Regions from separate parts of the Beutenbergia cavernae DSM 12333 genome, predicted to be linked through region 2. Evidence: riboswitches for the same ligand, from Rfam matches in the RefSeq annotation. Region 2 holds a riboswitch; the other holds the start of a gene.

Region 1 (3,979 bases), 310 kb from region 2:
CGAGGACGACGGCGCAGCGAGCGTCCCGTAGGCACGCGCCACCGCCGCCTTCACCTCGTCGCGCGGCACGTCCCACGTGTCGGAGGTGAGCGCCGGCTCGTCGAGCTGGACCCACGGCGCCCCGGCCGCCGCGAGCGCGGCGAGCAGCTCCGCATAGGCGGCGACGACGTCGTCCAGCCGGTCGAGCGGCGAGAAGCCGGCGGGAGCGCCGTCGGCCGCCTTGCTGAGGAGGAGGAAGGTCACGGGTCCGACGAGCACGGGACGCGTGCGCACCCCGGCGTTCAGCGCCTCGGTGAACTCCTGGACCCGCCGCCGGCCGACGAACCGGATCGGCGTGGCCGGCCCGATCTCCGGCACGAGGTAGTGGTAGTTCGAGTCGAACCACTTCGTCATCTCGAGCGGCGCCCGGTCGCCCTCGCCGCGCGCGATGGTGAAGTAGCCGGCGAGGTCCACCGTGCCGTCGTCGCCCACGAGGTCGGTGAACCGCTCGGGCACGGCACCGATCGCCAGCGCGGCGTCGAGCACCTGGTCGTAGTACGAGAAGTCGAGCGGCACCGACGCGTCGTCGGCACCGAGGCCGAGCGCTGCCAGGTGCGAGCGGGTCCGAGCGCGCAGGTCCGACGCCGTCGCCTCGAGCGCATGTGCGTCGGTGCGCCCGGCCCAGAACGACTCGACGGCCTTCTTGAGCTCGCGGTGCGGGCCGATCCGGGGGTAGCCGAGGACGGTCGCGGCGGGGAACTCGGGCTGGGACAGGTGCTGGGTCATGCGTTTCCTCGTCTCGGAAGGGCGGCCACGAGGGCCTGTGGTGCGGCGTGATCGGGGGACGGCGGAGCGGCCGACCCGGGCCGGGCCGCGCCCGGCACGCGACCGAAGGCGTGCTCGAGCACGGCGAGGGAGGCCTCCGCGCGGTTGAACGTGTACAGGTGGATCCCGGGGGCGCCGGCGGCGAGCAGGTCGGCCACCAGCGCGAGCGTCGCCGTCAGCCCGATCGCGACGCGCTCCTCGTCGTCGGCCGCGTCGAGTCGCGCGAGCAGCTCGGCGGGCAGCGGGATGGCGTTGAGCTCGCAGAGCCGCCGGATCCGGCGGGGGTCGGTGAGGGGCAGGACGCCGGGCACGAGCGGGATCCGCACGCCCGCGCCCCGGGCGGCGTCCACTAGGGCGGTGTACGCCCGGACGTCGAAGAAGACCTGCGTGATCGCGTAGTCCGCGCCGCACCGCTGCTTGGCGACGAGCGCCTCCAGGTCGCAGTCGCGCACGCGGAACTCCGCCCCCGGGTGCTCCTGCATCCCCGGGTACGCGGCGACGGCGATCGACAGGCGGTTCGCGACGTCGGCGTGCGCGTTCCCGGCGAACCGCTCGTCCTCGAGGTCGCGGATGAGCGCCACGAGGTCGCACGCGCGCGCCAGGCCACCAGGGGCCGGTCTCCAGTCGGGGTTGCCCGCCGGCGGGTCGCCGCGGAGGGCGAGGAAGTCGCGGACGCCGTCGTCGAGGAATCCCCCGACGACGTCCCGCGCGTGCTCACGGGACAGCCCGACGCAGGTGAGGTGCGCGACGGCGGGCACGTCCGTCTCGGTGAGGATGCGCCGCACGAGCGACTGCGACGCCGTCGCGGTGCTGCCCGACGCGCCGTACGTCACGGAGAAGTAGTCGGGATCCGCGCCGACGAGCGCCTCGACCGTCTCCCAGGCGCGCTCCTCACCGGCGGGCGTGCGCGGCGGGTAGAGCTCGAACGAGATCGTCGGGCGTGCCGGGGTGTACAGCGTCGACGTCGTCATCGCCGGCTCCTCGCCGGGCGATGCGGGTACGCACGTGCCTGCATGGTCTCTCCATCGGACCTGGCGTTAGCACCCTTCCCCTCGGGAGGCTTCCGTTGGGGGGTTGCTGCGGCGTCGTCGAGCCAGGACTCTCGGCCGCTCTGGATGGTGGAGCGAGTGTAACGGATGGCGGGGAGCGGACCTAGAGGCGTCCGCGCGGCAGCGGCTCAGGCCTCCGCGATCGCGGCCTCCGCCCACAGCAGCCGGTCGCTGTGGGCGAACCCGTGCCGCGCGTACATCCGCACGGACGACGGCGAGGCGTGCACCGTGACGTGCTCGGCGCCGCGCTCAAGCGCCGTCGCCAGCACCGCACGCGTCAGCGCACCGCCGATCCCCGCGCCGCGTCGCTCCGGCACGACGTAGCAGGACTGCAGGTCGCCGGACGTGCGCTGCAGCTGCCCGACGCCCGGCACACGGGGCGTGAGCGCCAGCCAGGCCATGCCGACGACGACGCCGCCGTCATCGAGCGCGATGTGCGGGAGGTGGGTGTCGCGGTGCTCACGCGCCCAGGCCGCCGCGGCGGCCACGTGGTCGCTCTCGGCCACCACGGGAGTGCCGCGCTCGCTCGACCAGCGCCAGCGCAGGCGCACGACCTGCTCGAGCTCGTCGTCGCGCGCGAGGCGCACCTCGATCCCTTGCGGCACCGCCGGGTCGGCCATGGCACCGAGCCTAGGCGCCGGGCACGACGAACCCGGACTCGTACGCGACGATGGCCGCCTGCAGCCGGTCGCGCGCCCCGAGCTTCGCGAGCACGTTGCCCACGTGGGTCTTCACCGTCTCGACGCCGAGCCACAGCTGCGCGGCGATCTCCGCGTTCGTCATCCCGGCCGCGACGAGCCGCAGCACCTCCTCCTCCCGCTCCGTGAGCCGGCCGATGGCTGCGCCGTGCGGACCGTCGGCGGGCGACGGCGTCGCACCCGCCGGCGACGCCGCCACGAGACGCCGGACCGCCTCCGGGAACAGCACGGCGTCGCCGCGCGCGACGACCCGGATGGCCTCGACGATGCGGTCCGGGTGGGCGCGCTTGAGCAGGAACCCGCTCGCGCCGGCGCGCAGGGCGTCGAGCACGTAGTCGTCGTTCTCGAACGTGGTGACGACCAGCACGCGCGGGGCGTCCGCGTCGCGGGTGAGGGCCGCCGTGGCCGCGATCCCGTCGAGCGCCGGCATCCGGACGTCCATGAGCACGACGTCGGGCCGGGTCCGCGCGACCAGGTCGCGCACGTCGGCGCCGTCGCCCGCCTCGCCCACGACGCCGAGGTCGGGCTCGGCGTCCACGATCGCCGCGAGTCCCGCCCGCACCAACGGCTCGTCGTCGACGACGGCGACCCGCACCTGCTCAGTCATCGGCTCTCCTCCACGGAAGTCTCGCGCGCACGACCCAGGTCGCGCCGTCGGGCGCGTCCGACGCGCCGGCCTCGAGCGTGCCGCCGACGACGTGCGCGCGTTCCCGCATGCCGACGACGCCGCGCCCGGCCCGGTCCGCACGCCCGGCACCCGACGTCGTCGGCACGGGGTTCGCGATCTCGAGGCCGAGGACGCTGTCGCTGGCGTCGAGGCGCACGCGGGCCGGCCCGGACCCGTGCCGCCACGCGTTGACGGCCGCCTCGGCGACGATCGCGTACGCCTCGCGCGAGACGACGCCCGGCAGGCCGGGCGGGACGTCGCCGTCGACGCCCAGCGTGTGGCCGGCGGCGGCGGACTCCGCGACGAGCCGGGGCAGGTCGTCGAGCGTGCGGTCCGGCGCCCGGGCGGGCCGCGCGGCGGCGTCGTCGGAGCGCAGGAGGCCGAGCGCGTGGTCGAGGTCCGCGAGGGCGGACCGGCCCGTGTCCTGGATCGCGCGGAGCGCCTCGCGGACGGCGTCCGGGTCGCGCGAGAGCAGGCGCTCGGCGGCCGTCGCCTGCAGCGTGGTCACGGTGAGCGCGTGCCCGACGCTGTCGTGCAGCTCGCGCGCGAGCCGGTTCCGCTCCGCGAGCGCGGCGATGCGCGCGCGTTCCGCCGCCGCCCGTTGCTCCGGCCCCGGACCGAGCAACGGCGGAGCGAGAGCACGCATGATCGAGCCCGCGAGCGCCGTCCCCAGGGGCAGGGCGACGAGGATGGCGAGGGCCACCGGGATCGCCCACGGGCCGAGCGCCGCTGCCGTGCTCTCGCCCGGCACGAGCTGGATC
Region 2 (3,979 bases):
TCGTCGCCGGATGGGTGACGAGCGACTTCGCGTCGCCGAGGTTGTTCGAGATGTCGATGACCCGGAGCGCGTCGAGGAACGCGAACGTGCGCGCCTTCGCGGCCTCCGGCTCCGCGCCCGCGTCGAGCGTGAGCGTCACCACGGTCCCGCCGCCCGACTGCTGCGCCTTCGCGAGCTCGACCTGCGGGTGGGAGTCGAGGAACGGGTACCTCACGTCCGCCACGGCGGGCTGCTCCTCGAGCCACCGCGCGATCGTCAGCGCGGACGCCGTCGCGTGCCGCACCCGCAGCGACAGCGTCTCGAGCCCCTTGAGCAGCACCCACGCGTTGAACGGGCTGAGGCTGGGGCCGGTGTTGCGGATGAGCTGCTGCACCGGACCGTCGATGAAGTCGGACGGGCCGAGGATCGCGCCGCCGAGCACACGGCCCTGCCCGTCGATGTGCTTCGTGGCGGAGTAGACGACGACGTCGGCGCCGAAGTCGAGCGGCCGCTGCAGCACCGGCGTCGCGAACACGTTGTCGAGGACGACGACGGCGCCCGCCGCGTGGGCGAGGTCGCTCACCGCGCGCACGTCGACCAGATCCTGCATCGGGTTCGACGGCGTCTCGAAGAACACGACGTCCGCCGGCGTCGCGAGCGCCGCCTCCCACTGGTCGAGCTCGTGCGCGTCCACGTAGTCGGTGCGCACGCCCCACTTCGCGAGGATCTCGTCGAAGATCACGAGCGACGAGCCGAACAGCGCGCGACCGGCGACGATCCTGCTCCCGGACTTCACGAGCGCCGCGAGCGTCGTGAAGACGGCGGACATGCCCGTCGCTGTTGCGTAGCACGCCTCGGCGCCGTCGAGCAGGCGCAGCCGCTCCTCGAACGTGGACACGGTCGGGTTGCCGTACCGGCTGTACACGAACCGTTCCAGCTCGCCCGCGAACGCGGCCTCGGCGTCGGCCGCCCTCTCGTACACGTACCCCTGCGTGAGGAACAGCGCCTCCGACGTCTCGTCGAAGTTCGTGCGCTCCTGCCCGCCGCGCACGGCGAGCGTGTCCGGCCGCAGGCCCTCGGGCAGCGGCGAACGGGGCCGGGGATCACTCATCGGGCGCCGCCCCCGCTCAGGACTGGCGCCAGGGCAGCCCGACGGCGCGCCAGCCGCGCGCGCCCCGGTGCCCCTGGGGGTCGAGGCCGCCCTCGAACCCGTCGAGGATGTTGAACGCCGGGCCGAACCCCGCCGCCGTCGCCGCGAGCGCCGCACCGATCGAGCGCTGCCCGCTCCGGCACAGGAACACGATCGGCCGCTCGTCGCCCGGCTCCAGGCCCGCGGCGCGCAGCTCGTCGACGAAGGCCGGGTTAGGCGCCCCGGTCGGGTAGCTCACCCACTCCGCCAGGACGACGTCGCGGCCCAGGTCGGACGTGTCCGGTACGCCCACGTACGCCCACTCCGGGCGCGTGCGCACGTCGACGAGCACGGCGCCGTCGTCCTCGCTCAGGATCTCCCACGCCCGCTCCGGGGTGACGTCGCCCGCGTAGCCGGGCTGCGGCGTCGTGCCCGACGGCGTCGCCGCGGCGCTCATGCCGGCCTCACCTGGGCGCTCGGGGCGGCGGGCAGCACGACCGCCTGCGCGACGATCACCTGAGCGCCGTCGAACGTCGCCGCCGGGGAACCGTGCAGCACGTACCCCTCGTCGAGGGCCGCGCTGACGCGGTCGCAGAAGCTGCCGTCGTCCGGCCCGGTGAGCAGGCGGTACCGCCGGCGAGCGCTCTGGTCGCCGGACGGTGGGGGCGGTGCGTCGGTGGTTCGCTCAGTCACGCGTACTCCTCCATCGGTCCTGGCGGTAGCACCCTCACCCGCGGACGGGGGGTTGCTGCAGCGTCGTCGAGCCAGGTCTCTCGGCTGCTCTGGATGGTCGGCGTGATGGTACGCCGCGCACACGGCGCTCTCCAAACGCGCTCGGCAGGCATGGCTCGCTCGCTCACGGCGCGCGCAGCGTCGGCGCTGCACCGGGTGCGCGATCCCTCCGCGGTCACCGACACCACTTCAGTCGGAGAGACCACGCACCCGGGGCGCCGGCGTCGCCTCTGTGGAGATGAGTGCGACGCCGATCGACGGGAACGACACGCGCTCCCACCGACAGCCGGCGGCGGCGACGCCCCCGATGACGCCGCCGCCGCCGACGCCTCAGGCCTCGCTGCGGCGGCGTGCGCCGATCACGAGGCCGGCGCCGAGCAGGACGAGCCCGAGCGCGGCGGGACCGGCGAGTCCCGCTGCGTCGGACGCGCCCGACTCGGCCAGCTCACCGCTCGCCTCCCGCGGCGCAGGGCCACGAGCGACGACGACGCTGCGCCCGCCCGGGACTGACGGGCCGACCTGGTCGGCGTCGTCAGAGCCGCCCGGGGTGCCCGGGTCTCCCGGAGTTCCCGGGTCACCGGGGTCGCCCGGGTCACCGGGGTCGCCCGGGTCACCGGGGTCGACGGCGGCCGTCGTCGTGCACTGCGAGGACACGTCGCCGAGGACTCCCACCCCGAGGCACCCGACGCCCACCGGAACCGTCACCGGGAGGCCGGCCGAGACGCCGCCCTCCCGCGTTCCCGGGTCGGCGGGCTCGGCCGGAGCAGGTGTCGCCGTCGCCGGCGCGGCACACGTGACCGACGCGTCGCCGGCCACACCCGCGCCGAGGCACCCGAGCTCGATCGGGGCCGTGACCGGAGCGTCGACGTCCACCGGACCGAGCACGTCGTCGAGCACGCCCGATCCCGCACCCGGCGCCGCCGGCTCCTCGGGAGCCGGCGCGGGAGCAGGACCGTTCGCCTCGGCCTCGGCGCGCTCCGCGGACGCGTCGCCGAGCACCCCGACGGCGATCCCCGAGACGTCCACCGGGACCGTGACCGGGGCGTCCACCGACACCTCGTCCGGGCCCGCCGCCGGCTCGGCCGGTGCGGCCGGCTCGGCCGGACCCGGTGCGGCAGCCGGCTCCTCGCAGGCCGCCGCCGCGTCGCCGACGACGCCTGCCGCTACGCAGCCGACGTCGACCGAGACGTCGATCGGGGCATTCACCGCGACATCGCCGAGCAGCGACGTCGAGTCCTCCGACTCCGCTCCGGTCGGTGCGGAATCGACGGCCACAGATGCCGCCGGCTCGGCTGCCGGCGTCTCCGACGATGCGCCGGCGTCACCCAGCACCCCGACGGCGACGTCCGAGACGTCGACGGACACGTCCACCGGCACGTCCACCGCCACGTCGTCAGCGACGACGCCGACGACGTCGTCCACGAGCTCGGCGACGGGTGCGGAGTCGGCCGTCGGCGCAGCCTCGACCGCCTGCGGCCCAGCGACGACCTCCGGCATGACCGGGACCACCTGGAGGGGCTCGTCGGCGGGCTCGGCCGCCGCGTCGCCGAGCACCCCGACGGCGACGTCGGAGACGCCGACGGACACGTCGATCGGCGCGTCCACGCCGATCGACTCGAGCAGGCCGGACTCGGCGGCACTGGCCGCCCCGGCCCCGGCGACCACGAGGCCGCCCGTACAGAGCGCGATGCGCAGCGCTCTCTTCACGAACACATGCATGGGTTTCTCCTGCCGTGATACCTGGGAGCGCCCGGAGGCGCGGGGACTCGGTCCGGCACGCGTGCGCCGGCGAGCCGCGTCAGGCAGGAGAGACGAGCACCTCGAACGCCGGGGCGGACGGGAGGGTGGTGTCGCGCAGCCGAGCGACGCCGAGCAGCAGGAAGGTGACCGTGGCGAGAGCGGCGACGACGGCGAGGTCGCGGGCTCCCCCGGATGACGAGGCGGGGGCCCCGGTCGTCGCGGCGGGAACCTGCTCGTCGCCGGGGCCGCGCACCGGGGCGCCGTCGTCCCCGGACGCACTCGACACCTGCTGAGCAGCCGCGGCGAGCGGCGGGAGGAGGACTCCCGGCGGTGCCGTCGTGCCGGACGTCCCGACGCCGGGGCGTGCGATCGGGACGGACGCGGCGGTGGCGTCGCCAC

The links. Region 2 has a riboswitch for S-adenosylmethionine ahead of BCAV_RS23290 (DUF1737 domain-containing protein). Riboswitches for the same ligand answer to the same signal wherever they lie in the genome.
Region 1: linked by a shared signal. The riboswitch ahead of BCAV_RS01195 (methylenetetrahydrofolate reductase) and the one ahead of BCAV_RS23290 (DUF1737 domain-containing protein) in region 2 are both predicted to bind S-adenosylmethionine.

The regions. Positions count from the first base shown of each region.
Region 1 covers NC_012669.1:256,836-260,814, reverse strand. Annotated here, with positions in the region: gene metE (5-methyltetrahydropteroyltriglutamate--homocysteine S-methyltransferase) at 1-765, opposite strand, end outside; gene BCAV_RS01195 (methylenetetrahydrofolate reductase) at 762-1,775, opposite strand; SAM riboswitch class I at 1,824-1,926, opposite strand; gene BCAV_RS01190 (GNAT family N-acetyltransferase) at 1,982-2,473, opposite strand; gene BCAV_RS01185 (response regulator) at 2,484-3,158, opposite strand; gene BCAV_RS01180 (sensor histidine kinase) at 3,151-3,979, opposite strand, start outside.
Region 2 covers NC_012669.1:567,534-571,512, reverse strand. Annotated here, with positions in the region: gene BCAV_RS02585 (O-succinylhomoserine sulfhydrylase) at 1-1,090, opposite strand, end outside; gene BCAV_RS02580 (rhodanese-like domain-containing protein) at 1,107-1,565, opposite strand; partial or broken gene BCAV_RS23290 (DUF1737 domain-containing protein) at 1,589-1,732, opposite strand; SAM riboswitch class I at 1,809-1,901, opposite strand; gene BCAV_RS02570 (hypothetical protein) at 2,171-3,559, opposite strand; gene BCAV_RS02565 (hypothetical protein) at 3,639-3,979, opposite strand, start outside.